DNA from 2 places in the Streptosporangium sp. NPDC002544 genome. Region 2 is predicted to be linked to the other one. Evidence: riboswitches for the same ligand, from Rfam matches in the RefSeq annotation. Region 2 holds a riboswitch; the other holds the start of a gene.
The links. Region 2 has a riboswitch for cobalamin ahead of ABT061_RS25375 (ABC transporter substrate-binding protein). Riboswitches for the same ligand answer to the same signal wherever they lie in the genome.

Region 1: it holds a riboswitch for cobalamin, as region 2 does, so the genes downstream of both, cobN (cobaltochelatase subunit CobN) here and ABT061_RS25375 (ABC transporter substrate-binding protein) in region 2, are expected to answer to the same signal.

Annotation. Positions count from the first base shown of each region.
Region 1 covers NZ_JBEOWJ010000018.1:41,934-49,012, forward strand. The annotation lists gene ABT061_RS26130 (precorrin-2 C(20)-methyltransferase) at 1-1,201, opposite strand, end outside; gene ABT061_RS26135 (precorrin-8X methylmutase) at 1,299-1,925, opposite strand; gene ABT061_RS26140 (ferredoxin-like domain-containing protein) at 1,922-3,340, opposite strand; cobalamin riboswitch at 3,355-3,556, shown strand; gene cobN (cobaltochelatase subunit CobN) at 3,592-7,079, shown strand, end outside.
Region 2 covers NZ_JBEOWJ010000017.1:91,866-98,944, forward strand. The annotation lists gene rpsR (30S ribosomal protein S18) at 1-91, shown strand, start outside; gene ABT061_RS25355 (hypothetical protein) at 348-530, shown strand; gene ABT061_RS25360 ((2Fe-2S)-binding protein) at 811-1,482, opposite strand; gene ABT061_RS25365 (ABC transporter ATP-binding protein) at 1,561-2,343, opposite strand; gene ABT061_RS25370 (FecCD family ABC transporter permease) at 2,340-3,401, opposite strand; gene ABT061_RS25375 (ABC transporter substrate-binding protein) at 3,398-4,393, opposite strand; cobalamin riboswitch at 4,525-4,724, opposite strand; gene metE (5-methyltetrahydropteroyltriglutamate--homocysteine S-methyltransferase) at 4,855-7,079, opposite strand, start outside.

The DNA of each region.
Region 1 (7,079 bases), on a different contig from region 2:
ACGGTTTGAGCAGGTCGGACAGCGACAGCACGCAGAAGTCGTGGCCCAGCGGAGCCCCGGCGCGACTGGCCACCGCCTGGGCGGCGGTCAGGCCGGGCAGCACGCGTACCTCGACGTCGGCGAACCTCGGCTCGGACGCGACCTCGAGCACCGCGCTGGCCATGGCGAACACCCCCGGATCGCCCGAGGAGACCACGGCCACCCGTGATCCGGCGGCGGCCAGCTCCAGCGCGTGCGCGGCGCGCTCGGCCTCGACCCGGTTGTCCGTGGGGTGGCGGCGCTGGCGCGGGTTGGGCGGCACCCGGTCGAGGTAGGGGCCGTAGCCGATCAGTTCGTCGGCCCGGGCGAGGGCGTCCTGCACCTCGGGGGTCAGCCACGGTCGCCCCGCGGGGCCGAGCCCCACCACGACGACTTCGCCGCGCCGCTCGTCTCCGGCCTGCTCCTCGCGGTCGGCCACGGCCTTCGCGGAGAACGGCGTGAGCGGGCTGGGCAGCAGCGCGAGGGAGAAGTAGGGGACCGACTCGGGGTCGACGTCCGCCAGCGGCTCGATGCGCTGTTTACCGGTGGTGGCCCGCTCGATGTACCAGGCGTCGTCGAGGCGACCGGCCTCGGCGAAGGCGGCGCGGACCTTCTCGAAGGTCCTGCCGAGTTTCAGCACCGCGGCCGAGTCGGCGGCGGCCAGCCGCTCGGCCAGCACGTCCGCCGGGAGCGTGCCGGGCAGCACGGTCAGCGTCTCGTCCCGCTCGACCAGCGGGCGGCCGAGCACCGCGGCGGCCCCGCTGATCGAGGTCACCCCCGGCACCACCTCGGTCGGGTACCGGTGCGCGAGCCGCTTGTGCATGTGCATGTAGGAGCCGTAGAAGAGCGGGTCGCCCTCGCAGAGCACCACCACGTCGCGCCCGGCGTCCAGGTGCGCGGCCAGCCGCACGGCACAGTCGGCGTAGAAGTCGTCGAGCGCGCCCTGGTATCCGCCGGGGTGGTCGGTGGTCTCGGTGGTCACCGGATAGATCAGCGCCTCCTCGACCTGGTCTCCCCGCAGGTAGGGCAGGGCCACCGACCTGGCGATGCTCCGCCCGTGCCGGGCGCTGTGGTAGGCGATCACGTCGGCCGCGCCGAGCAGCCTGGCCGCCTTCACCGTCACCAGCTCCGGGTCTCCCGGCCCCAGCCCGACCCCGTACAGGCACCCGAGATCCCCGCTCAACCCGCTCACTCCTCCTCACCCGCGATCGCATTGACGGCAACCGCCGCCACCGCGAGCCCGACCCCGTACAGGCACCCGAGATCCCCGCTCAACCCGCTCACTCCTCCTCGCTCGCGATCGCGTTGACGGCGGCCGCCGCCATCGCGCTGCCGCCCCTGCGTCCGTGCACCACCAGGTGGTCGAGTCCGGCCGGGTGCTCGGCCAGGGCCAGCTTCGACTCCGCGGCCCCGATGAAGCCGACCGGCACGCCCAGCACCGCGGCCGGGCGTCCGGCACCCTCCTCGACCAGTTCGAGCAGGCGGAACAGCGCGGTCGGCGCGTTGCCGATCGCGACCACCGCGCCGTCGAGCCGGTCGCGCCACAACTCCAGCGCCGCGGCGCTGCGGGTGGTGCCCAGCCGCAGCGCCAGCTCCGGGACCCGCGGGTCGCCGAGTGTGCAGATCACCTCGTTCGCCTTCGGCAGCCGTCGCCTGGTGACGCCGGAGGCGACCATCATGGCGTCGCACAGCACGGGCGCGCCGTCGCGCAGCGCCTCGCGCGCCGCCGTGACGACTCCCGGCGACCACGCGAGGTCGTCGACGAGGTCGACCATGCCGCAGGCGTGCACCATGCGAACCGCGACCTGGGCGACGCCCGGCGGCATGCCGCCGAGGTCCGTCTCCGCGCGGATGGTGGCGAAGGAGCGGCGGTAGATCTCCGCCCCGTCCCTGATGTAGTCGATCACTTTCCCTCTCTGGTCGCCGCCACCGCGGCGCTCGTCTGCTCGGCGTCGGCGAACGTACGGCTCACGCCGTCCGCCTCGACGCGGTATCCGTCTCCGGTCGCGACCACGTCCACGACCCGGCCGCGCGGGCGTCCGCACCGCCGCTCGCAGCCCGACCAGTGCACGGGGAGCGCACGGGTGCGGCCCCGCGAGGGGTGGACGTCGTCAGGACCGTCCGCATCGAACTCGGAACCGGTGCCGTCGTTCGCCCGCGCACCCGCGTGGACGTCGGCGTGCACGTCGGCGAGGGCCTTGGCGCATCCGGGCCGGCCTGCGCAGGCGGTCAGGCCCAGCCACGGCGACGCCGGGTCGCTGACCAGGCCCGCGGCCGTGAGCGCCGCCCGCCGGCCATCGACCTCCGGCGCCGGCAGGTCGGGGACGACGATCGTCCGCCACGGCGTCACCCGGACCTCTCCCCCGCCGTGCTCGGCCGCCTGGGCGAGCGCCTCCAGCTGGGCCGCCGACAGCCGTCCGAGCGCGGCGAGAACGATGAGGGCCGACCTTCCGTCACGCTGCATGACGACCCCGGCCGCGCCGCCGTCCATCGTCCGCTCCCGCCGTACCACGGGGGCGGCCCGGCGAAGGGCCGGCTCCGCCCTGAGCACACGGGCCGAGACCCGCCCCGGACCGTCGGTCAGCTCGGCGAGCCGCCACGCGCCCGACCCCTGCTCGGCGCGCTCGGCCAGGAACGCCTCGGCGACCGCGAGCATGCCGGTGACGGCGGAGGAGACGGGGGCGCGCAGCCCCAGGTCGGCACCGGCGAGCAGCAGCGCCACCTCGGAGACGTCCGCCGAGGCGTCCAGCGGATCGACCGGCAGCAGCGTGACGTCCGCGCCGAGAGCCGCCATGTCGCCCGAGCCGTCGTCGAGCGCGAAGAGGAACCGGCCGGGCAGGTCGGCGAGCGCGGGCCGGGCGCGGAGTTCCCCGTCCAGCTCGGACACGAGCGGACGGACGTCGAGCAGGCTCGCGGGTGCCCGCCCGGCCAGGGGTGAGGCCACGATGTTGCGTACCCGCTCATGCGTGGCCGACGGCAGCAGCCCGGCGGCGGCCAGCCGCACGGCGAAGTCGGATGCCGGGGAAAGCCGCCGGTCGTCGTCCGGAACGCGCGTGTCGTCGCGTGCCGGGTGCACGACGGGAAGGGACTCGCCGTCCTGCGGCGGGAGGCCGCGTACCTGGAGGTTCGCCCGGGAGGTCAGCTCGATCACGCCGGATCCGAGCTCCCGGGCGGCGGCGGCGACCACGCGGAGCTGACGCGCCGTGAGCGCCCCGCCGGGAACCCGGATCCGCGCCAGGCCGCCGTCGGCCGCGGCGTGCACCTGGAGCGCTCCGGGACACGCGTCGGCCCGGGTTCTTCCGGGAGGGTCGGTTATTGACACGCAGTGGATGGTAGCTCCCATTTCTTTACGGATGTCCGCCTGGCATAGTGTGACCTAGGCGACGGCGCAGGGAGGAAGCCGGTGTGAAACCGGCGCGGTCCCGCCACTGTAACCGGGGAGCGAACCCCACCGAAGGCCACGGTCCGGCAACGGACGGGAAGGCCGGGGTGAGCGTTGATCCGGGAGCCAGGAGACTCCTGCCGTCGCGATGACGACGACCCGGGGCGAGGACCCCGAGGGAGGACTTCTGCATGCGTTCCGTGCCGCCCACCCCGCGATCGGCCGTGCCACCCGCGCCGCCTGCCGTCCTGCTGCTGTCGACCTCCGACACCGACCTGCTCAGCGCGCGGACGAGCGGCGCGAACTACCGGCTCGGCAACCCGGCGCGGCTGTCCGCCGAGGACCTGCCCGCGCTGACCGAGGGCACGGACCTCGTGGTCGTGCGACTGCTCGGCGGGCGCAGGGCATGGCAGGACGGGCTGGACGCGCTGCTCGCCGACCGGCGGCCCGTCGTGATCCTCGGTGGCGAGCAGGCCCCCGACGCCGAGCTGATGGAGCTGTCCACGGTGCCCGGCGGGGTCTGCGCCGAGGCGCACGCCTACCTCGCGCACGGCGGTCCGGCGAACCTGGCCCAGCTGCACGCCTTCCTCTCCGACACGGTGCTGCTCACCGGGTACGGCTTCGCACCGCCCGCGCCCACCCCGAGCTGGGGCCCCCTCGAACGTGTCGCGCGACGCACCGAGGGCCCTGTCATCGGCGTGCTCTACTACCGCGCGCACCACGTCGCGGGCAACACCGCCTTCGTCGAGACGCTCTGCCTGGCCATCGAGGAGGCGGGCGGCCAGGCCCTGCCCGTCTACTGCGGTTCCCTGCGCAGCGCCGAGCCCGACCTGTTCGACACGCTCCGGGCCGCGGACGCCCTGGTGGTCACCGTGCTCGCCGCCGGGGGCACCCGCCCGGCGACCGCCTCTGCGGGCGGGGACGACTCCGCGTGGGACGTCGGCGCGCTCGCCGAGCTGGACGTGCCGATCCTGCAGGGCCTCTGCCTGACCACGGGAAGGGACGCCTGGCGGGAGAACGACGACGGCCTGTCCCCGCTCGACGCGGCCTCCCAGGTGGCGATCCCCGAGTTCGACGGGCGGATCATCACCGTGCCGTTCTCCTTCAAGGAGGTCGACGACGAGGGCCTGACCGTGTACGTGGCCGATCCCGAGCGGGCCTCGCGGGTGGCCGGCATCGCGGTACGGCACGGCCTGCTCCGGCACGTCCGAGCACCGGAACGGCGGATCGCGGTGATGCTGTCGGCGTACCCGACCAAGCACTCCAGGATCGGCAACGCGGTCGGCCTGGACACCCCCGCCAGCGTGGTCAGGCTGCTCACGGCCATGACGGAGGCCGGGTACGACCTCGGAGACGGTTTCCCCGGCGTGGCGGAGCGGGACGGCGACGCGCTGATCCACGCGCTGATCGCGGCGGGCGGCCAGGACCGGAACTGGCTCACCGAGGAGCAACTGGCCGCGAACCCGGTACGGATCCCGGCCGCGCGCTACCGGGCGTGGTTCGAGACGCTGCCCGAGGACCTGCGGCACGGCATCGAGGCGCACTGGGGGCCGCCGCCGGGCGAATTGTTCGTCGACCGGAGCCGCGATCCCGACGGTGAGATCGTGCTGGCCGCGCTGCGCGCGGGCAACCTCGTGGTGATGGTCCAGCCGCCGCGCGGCTTCGGGGATAACCCGGTCGCCATCTACCACGACCCCGACCTGCCGCCGAGCCACCACTATCTGGCCGCCTACCGGTGGCTGGCCGACGACTTCGGCGCGCACGCGATCGTGCACGTCGGCAAGCACGGCAACCTGGAGTGGCTGCCCGGCAAGTCGGCGGGGATGTCGGCCTCCTGCGGCCCCGACGCGGCGCTCGGCGACCTGCCGCTGGTCTACCCGTTCCTGGTGAACGACCCCGGTGAGGGCACGCAGGCCAAGCGGCGGGCGCACGCCGTACTGGTCGATCATCTGGTGCCGCCGATGGCCCGCGCGGAGACCTACGGCGACATCGCCCGGCTGGAGCAGCTGCTGGACGAGCACGCCTCGATCGCGGCCATGGACCCGGCCAAGCTGCCCGCCATCCGGGCGCAGATCTGGACGCTGATCCAGGCCGCCAGGCTCGACCACGACCTGGGCGTCGACGACCGGCCGCAGGACAGCGGGTTCGACGACTTCCTGCTGCACGTCGACGGATGGCTCTGCGAGGTCAAGGACGTCCAGATCCGCGACGGCCTGCACGTGCTCGGCAGCGCCCCCGAGGGGAAGGCCCGCGTCGACCTCGTGCTGGCCATGCTCCGCGCCCGCCAGATCTGGGCGGGCCAGGAGGCACTCCCCGGTCTGCGTGAGGCCCTCGGCCTGGCCGAGGACGGCGGCGCCGCGAGGGTGAGCGTGGACGAGGCCGAGTCGACGGCCCGCGCCCTCGTCGAGGGCATGGAGGAGCACGGCTGGGACCCGTTCGCCGTCTCCCCCGTCACCGCGTCCGTCCTCGCCGGCGGAAGTGACCGCGACTCCGGAGTCCTGGCCGCCGTGGAGAAGGTGCTCGGGTTCGCGGCCGGGGAGATCGTGCCCCGGCTCGCCAGGACCACGGACGAGATCGGCGCGGTGCTGCACGCGCTCGACGGCGGTTACGTCCCCGCCGGGCCGAGCGGGTCGCCGCTGCGCGGGCTGATCAACGTGCTGCCGACCGGGCGGAACTTCTACTCCGTCGATCCCCGGGCGGTGCCCAGCAGGCTGGCGTGGGAGACCGGGCAGGCCATGGCCGACTCCCTGCTGGAGCGGTACCGCTCCGACACCGGTGAGTGGCCGCGCTCCGTCGGGCTGTCGGTCTGGGGCACCAGTGCCATGCGCACGGCGGGCGACGACGTGGCGGAGGTGCTCGCGCTGCTCGGCGTGCGGCCGGTCTGGGACGAGGCGTCCCGGCGGGTCAGCGGCCTCGAACCGATCCCGCTCGCCGAACTCGGCCGGCCCAGAATCGACGTGACCGTCCGGATCAGCGGGTTCTTCAGGGACGCCTTCCCGCACGTCGTCACCATGCTGGACGACGCCGTACGGCTGGTGGCGGGCCTCGCGGAGGCCGCCGGAGAGAACTACGTGCGGGCGCACGCCGACGCCGACCTGGCCGCGCACGGCGACGAGCGGCGGGCCACCCTGCGGATCTTCGGCTCCCGTCCGGGCGCCTACGGCGCGGGCCTGCTGCCGCTGATGGAGAGCGGGAACTGGCGCGACGACGCCGACCTGGCCGAGGTGTACGCGGTCTGGGGCGGCTTCGCCTACGGTCGCGACCTCGACGGAACACCGGCGCGGCAGGACATGGAGAGCGCCTACCGGCGGATCGCGGTGGCCGCGAAGAACGTCGACACCCGCGAGCACGACATCGCCGACTCCGACGACTACTTCCAGTACCACGGCGGGATGATCGCCACCGTGCGGGCGCTCACCGGCCGGGCGCCCGCCGCGTACGTGGGCGACAGCACCCGTCCGGACGCGGTGCGGACCAGGACCCTGCACGAGGAGACCGCGCGGATCTTCCGCGCCCGGGTGGTCAACCCCAACTGGCTGGCGGCGATGCGCAGGCACGGGTACAAGGGCGCGTTCGAGCTGGCCGCCACCGTGGACTACCTGTTCGGCTACGACGCCACGACGGGTGTGATGGCCGACTGGATGTACGACAGGCTGGCCGCCACCTACGTCCTGGACCC
Region 2 (7,079 bases):
CGTCCAGCAACAACGCCGGCTGGCCACCGCGATCAAGAACGCTCGCGAGATGGCCCTGCTCCCCTACGCCTCCACCTCGCGATCCCGCTGATCAAGCCGGGAACAGGCTGGGTAGACAGCACCTCAGGCTGGTCCGCCGGACTTCGTGGCAGATCAGCCTGAGGCCGCGACGGACACCCGGTCAGGTGAAGGCCAGCCCAGCTCGAAGCCGTGTGAAAGGCTGTGACGTTCAAGTCCTTCCTGAGAACGGCTGACGACGACGGAAACAGACGTCGTTGACAACGGCGAGGGGGCGAAACCGCCATCCAGCGCGAGCGTTTTCTGAAGCGTGCCCGTTCGCGGAGGCGTTGAACGCGCTGGTGGCCAAGCCGTCCGGCCCGAAGACGCGCAGGAGCGAGGCGGACAAGGAGAACGAGCGGCTGCGGGCGCGGGCGGAGAAGGCTGAGCGGGAGCCGGCCAAGACCAAGGCCGCACTGGAGATCATGGGAAAAGTCCCTGATGTCCCTGCGGTGACGCCCTGCGGCCGGTGAAAATCGGGGGTGGTTGCTGCCCGCCGGCGTCGAGTGTGCCTGGTGCCAGTTGAGTCCGCAGATGACTTGCTGTTTTGCCACGGGGTGTCAGCAGGCAATGCCAGTGGCCGTCAGTACGGATCCGGTGCGTCAGCGTGGACGGCAAGCGTCTCGATAGTGGCTCTGCGTAACGTATGTTCCGGAGTACCACGGGGTTGCTCCTTGCCGGTACGGGCCTTGGTGGGTGCCATACCGAGGAAGACGTCGATGAGCGCTCCCCGCATAGGGGCGCCCCAATAATTCATTTTTCTACCAATGCGCAGTCATCGCATTTGGAGCCGCCCGGCACCCGGTAATAAAGGCAGCACGTGGTGCGCCGGAAGGCCAGTTCGGGGGAGATGAGCGCCCCCTTCCTCGCCAGGTGGCCGCGGGCCAGCAAGTCGGCGACCAGGTCGGTGGCGGGCTCGGCCAGGTCCGGACGGGTGACCGCTATCGCGCGGCCGGCTTCGGCCAGGGCGGAGGCGGCGTTGCCGTACAGCAGGCCGGGGGCGACCTTCACCCGCAGGCCGGCCGCCAGCGGTTCCAGGTGATGGCGAATCACCAGGTCATAGAGCTGACTCGGTGATTCATAGTGCCATCCCGCGGGGGTGGGCAGGCGGAGGCGCGGGCCGTCGTCGGCGCGGTCCAGGCGGGTCAGGTCGGGCACCACCGCGTGGGTGAGCACGGTGCCCAGGAGCGGTGACCAGAGCCGCGCGGCGTGGCCGAGTTGGGTGATCGAGGCGCCGATGCGCAGTTCGCGGGTGCCGTACCTGGCGGCCGTCGCCTCCACCAGGCCGGCGAAACCGCGTTCGTAATCGGATTTGACGTCGTGCCACCCGGCCGGGTCACCGCCGATATGCAAAGAAAAGAACGAGCCGAATCCAGCGACCGCTCCGAGGGCCGTCAGAATCGATTCGGTCGACGCCGATTCCATTACGCTGAAGCTCCATTCGTGAAAGTCGCACGGTAAACAAGCCGGATGGCGGATCCGGCTTTTCAAAAAAGGAGGGGTTCAGTTCGTGACGCGGCTCCCTCCGGTTCGGAGACTCACCTGCGGCACCCCTGTCTGCGGGTGGATCGCCACCTCGGCGTCGACCCGGTAGACCTCGGCGAGCAGAGCGGGAGTCAGCACGTCGGCGGGGGTGCCGAGAGCGACGATTTGGCCGGCGTCCATGACGCAGATGCGGTCGCAGAACGCGGCGGCCATGTTGAGGTCGTGCAGGGCGACCACCGCGGTGACGCCGAGGCCGCGCACCAGGTTCAGCGCGTCGAGCTGGTGGCGCAGATCCAGGTGGTTGGTCGGCTCGTCCAGCACCATCGCGGTCGGTCGCTGGGCCAGCGCCCGCGCGATCAGCACCCGCTGCTTCTCCCCGCCCGACAGCCGGTCGAAGGGCGCGTGCGCCAGCCCGGCCACGCCGAGCCGCCCCAGCGCGTCGGCGATGATCGCCTTGTCCGCTGCGTTGTCGCCGTCGAAGGCTCGTTTGTGCGGGGTGCGGCCCATGGCGACGACGTCGTACACCGACAGCTCGAAATCGCCGCCGCTCTCCTGGAGGACTGCGGCCAGCCGACGGGCCAGCCAGCCCGCCGGCATGCGCCACACGTCCTCGCCATCAAGCAGCACCCGGCCGCGGGTCGGCCTCCGCGCCCGGTAGAGGGTGCGCAGCAACGTCGATTTGCCCGCGCCGTTGGGCCCGGCCAGGGCGAGCATCTCCCCCTCGGCGACCTCCAGCGAGACCTGGCGAACCAGGTCGTGGCCGCCGATGCGGACCGACACATCCTCCACGGTCAGTGTCACTTGGAGCGCCTCCGCATCAACCACAGGAAGAACGGCCCGCCGACCAGCGCGGTGATGATGCCCACCGGGATCTCCTCCGGCGCGATCAGGGTGCGGGCCGTCAGGTCGGCCACGATGAGGAAGGCCGCACCGAGCAGCGCCGTCGCCGGGAGCGCCCGGCGGTGGTCGGCGCCGATCAGCAGCCGGACGACATGCGGCATGATCAGTCCCACAAAACCGATGGCCCCGCTGACCGCGACGATCGTGCCGATCATCATGGCGACCAGCACGAACAGCGCCGCCCGGAAGCGATGCACGTCCAGCCCGAGCGAGGCCGCAGCCTCCTCCCCGGCCAGCAGCAGGTTCAGCGGCCGAGACACCCCGACCAGCGCGACGATCCCCAGCAGGACGGCCACCGCCGGGATCCACACCACCGTCCAGGTGGTCCCGCCCAGGCCGCCCAGCATCCAGCGCACCGCCGCCTGCGTCTTGTGCGGGTCGTTGGAGGTCACCACCAGGAAGCTGGCCACGGCCGACAGCACCTCGGCCATGGCCACCCCGGCCAGCACCAGCCGCACCGTCGTCATGCGCCCGCCCGAGCGAGCCAGGAAGTAGACCGCCACCAATGCGGCCAGCGCCCCGAGGAAGGCCGCGATCGGCAGGCTGAACGCGCCGAACACGCTCAGGCCGAACACCACCACGGTGACCGCCCCGACGCTGGCGCCGGAGGAGACCCCCAGCAGCATCGGGTCGGCCAGCGGGTTGCGCACCAACGCCTGCAGGGCCATGCCGCAGACCGACAGGCCCGCACCGATCGCCCCCGCCAGGACGACCCGCGGCAGCCGTACGTCCATCACGATGGTCTCTCGCACAGGTGTCCAGGTCGGCTCGGCCAGGGCGGGATGGAGGTGATGGAGCAGGATGCCCCACACCTGCCCGGCCGGCAGGGCCACCGACCCGGCCGCGATGGCCACGGTGACCGCCCCGCCGAGCAGGAGCACGAGCAGACCGATCATGACCGGGTACGGCAGTCCCGGGCGCCGCGCCGGGAGCACGGCGCCCGCGGTCAGTTCACTCACTTGAACCGGTCGGCGTGCAGCTGCCGGGCCAGCGCCTCGACGGCCCCCGGCGCCCGCACGCCGAGTACCACCGACGACAGCGGCAGCACCGCGAACCGCTTCTCCTTGATGGCCGGCACGTCTTTCAGTGCCGGGTTGGCCAGCAGGAACTTCTCCTTGTCGGCCACCGGCTGGTCGCCGTAGTCGTAGATGACGATCCAGTCGGGCGCGCGCTCGGCGACCTGCTCGAACGACACATCGCCCCACACCTTGTCGACGTCGGCGAACACGTTCTCCGCCCCGGCCAGCTTGATGATCTCGTTGCCGACGCCCTTGCCGCCGGCGGTGAAGGCGGTCTTGTCGCCGCTGTCGTAGACGAACAGCTTGACCGGGACGGCGTCACCGAGCTTGGTCTTCACACCGTCGAGGGTCGCCCGCAGTGTGGTGATCAACGGTTCGGCCCGGTCGGAGACGCCGAAGATCTTCGCGACGTTGCGGATCTCGGTGTCCATCAGGCCCATGGACACCGCGCCTTCAGCGCACTCCTCGACGTTCAGGTATGTCTTGATGCCGGCCTTGTGCAGGGCGTCCCGGCTGCGGCCCTCCTTCTCGTCGAAGGTGCTGGCGAAGCCGCCGTAGACGAAGTCGGGCTCCTCGGACAGGAGGGCCTCGTAGGCCGGGTACTCCTTCGAGACGACCTTGATGGCGTCGTAGGCCGCCTGATACTCCGGCAGCACCTTGTCGTCGAGGTAGGCGGTGCCGATCATCGACTTTTCCAGGCCGAGCGCCAGCATCACCTCGGTGGCGTGCTGGTTCATGGATATCGCCCGCTGCGGCGGCTGCTCGTACGTGCTCGTCACGCCGCAGTTGTCGAGGGTGACCGGGAAGCCCGCAGGCGCGGAGGCCGCCGGAGCGGGAGCCGGGACGTTCTCAGCCGGGGCGCCGCCACAGGCGGCCAGCACTCCGGATACCAGGAGGGCGAGCAGGAGGGAGGTGGGGCGTCTGCCCGTCATGAAGTGTTCCTCTCACGGAATCTGCACAACGGGGCGGATCTGAAAGAGGGAATGCCACAGGGCTTCTCGGCGCGGCCACCGGCTCGACGGGCACGAGAGCCCACTCCTCTCCGGGGAAATCCGCCCCAGTTCATCGAGGAGGCGACCGCGTGAGTCTCCTGGCTCTCGGGTCGATGCTCGTCCCCGCCTTCCCACCCCCGGGAAGGGGCAGTGGCATGGTGGGGATTCGCTCGCCGATCACAGTGGCGGGACCGCGCCGGATTCACACCGGCTTCCTCGTTCCGCGCTCGCCTACGCCGACCATGCTCGCACACCACTCATCAACGACAAAGCGCGCACCACCCGTCAGACCCGGCGCGCTCGGCCCGAGCCCAAGCCTGGACGCGATCATCCAGTGCGTCGCCCGGAAACTCCCTGAACGCCGGCCCGAAGCAGGGCTTCGGGCCGGGAGGCGGCACTGATCAGACAGTCGCCCGGACTGTCCGGGCGGCGGCGACCATGTTGGCCAGGGCAGCTTGCGTCTCAGGGTAGCCGCGGGTCTTCAGCCCGCAGTCAGGGTTGACCCACAAACGGTCAGCCGGGACGGCCTGGAGGGCGTTGCGCAGGTTGTCCTCGATCTCTTCGGCGGTCGGGACACGCGGCGAGTGGATGTCGTAGACGCCGGGACCGATGCCGTTGGCGTAGCCGACCTCGGTCAGGTAGGGCAACAGCTCCATGTGGGAGCGGGCGGCCTCGACGCTGGTGACGTCGGCGTCCAGGTCGGCGATCGGGCTGATGATCTCGCCGAACTCCGAATAGCACATGTGGGTGTGGATCTGGGTGGAGTCGGCGGCGCCGGAGGTGGCCAGCCGGAACGCCCGGACCGCCCAGGCCAGATAGACCTCCTGGTCGGCCTTGCGGAGCGGCAGGAGCTCGCGCAGTGCCGGCTCGTCCACCTGGATGATCCCGATCCCGGCGGCCTCCAAATCTGTGATCTCGTCACGGAGCGCGAGGGCGACCTGGCGAGCGGTCTGCGCCAAGGGCTGGTCGTCGCGGACGAATGACCAGGCCAGCATCGTCACCGGCCCGGTGAGCATGCCCTTGACCGGCTTGGGTGTGAGGGACTGGGCATAGGCGGTCCACTCCACCGTCATCGGCTTGGGGCGGGAGAGGTCGCCATGCAGGATCGGCGGGCGCACGCAGCGGGAGCCGTAGGACTGAACCCAGCCGTAGTCGGTGGCGGCGTAGCCATCGAGCTGCTCGGCGAAGTACTGGACCATGTCGTTGCGCTCGGGCTCGCCGTGGACGAGCACGTCCAGTCCGAGCTCTTCCTGAAGCTTGATCACGCGGGCGATCTCGGCGCGCATCGCCTCGACGTAGGCGTTCTCGTCGGTCCGTCCCGCCTTGTGGTCGGCGCGGGCTTTGCGGATCTGCGCGGTCTGCGGGAACGAGCCGATCGTCGTCGTGGCCAGCTCGGGCAGCCCCAGCTTGGCCCGCTGTGCCGCGAACCGGACCGCCCGATCGGCCCGCTGCGCGTCACCGAGAGCCTCCAGCCGGGCCCGGACGTCGGGGTCGGCCGGTACGACGGGGAGCGGCGCGGCCGACGGATCCTCCGACCGCAGGTCGGCGGCGAGACCGACCAGCTCGGCGACCTTCTGCCGGGCGAACGCCAGCCGCGCCCGGACCGCCGGGTCCAGCGCCGTCTCGCTGTCGAGGTCGACCGGGACGTGCAGCAGCGAACAGGAACTGCTCAGCTCCACCTTGTCGGCGAACCCGAGCAGGACCGCGTAGGTCGACTTCACCCGTGCCAGGTCGGCGCGCCACACGTTCCTGCCGTCGACCACGCCGGCGACCACGGTCTTGCGGGCCAGCCCGCTGGCCGAGGCCACCGCGTCCAGGTTGCCGGGCCCGGCGACGAAGTCGAGCCCGATCGCCTCGACCTCGGTGGAGGCGATCACCCGCAGCGACTCCGCGGTGACGGCGCCGAAGTACGTGGCGAGCAGGATCTTCGGACGGCTGGGCAGGCTGCCAAGCCGCCGGTATGCCCGCCCGAGCGCGTCGATCTCCCGGGCTCCGAGGTCTCGGGCCAGGACCGGCTCGTCGAACTGCACCCACTGCGCGCCCGCGCCCGCCAGCCGTTCCAGCAGCTCGGCATAGGTTTCCACCAGGGAGTCCAGCAGGTCGAGCGGGGTGAATTCCTCAGGCGAGTTCGGCGTGGGCTTGGCCAGCAGGAGATACGTGAGCGGACCGACGAGCACGGGCCGCGTCTCGATTCCCAGCTTCCTGGCCTCCAGATACTCGGCCATGGGTTTGGCGGCCGAGCCGCCGGCCAGCTGGAACCGGGTGTCCAGCGCCAACTCGGGGACGATGTAGTGGTAGTTGGTGTCAAACCACTTGGTCATCTCCAGCGGCGGAAGCTCGGCGGTGCCTCGCGCCATGGCGAAATACCGGTCGAGCCCGGCGAGGCTCCGATAACGCCCGGGCACGGCGTCGACCATGACCGTGGTGTCGAGCACCTGGTCGTAGAACGAGAACGTGTTCGACGGGATCGTGTCGAGGCCCGCGTCACGCAGTTCGGTCCAGACCGAGCCGCGCAGCGATGCGGCGGTCGCCTCCAGCTCGTCGGCACCGATCTTGCCGGCCCAGAAATCCTCGGTGGCGAATTTGAGCTCCCGATGCGCGCCGATGCGCGGATAGCCCAAAATGG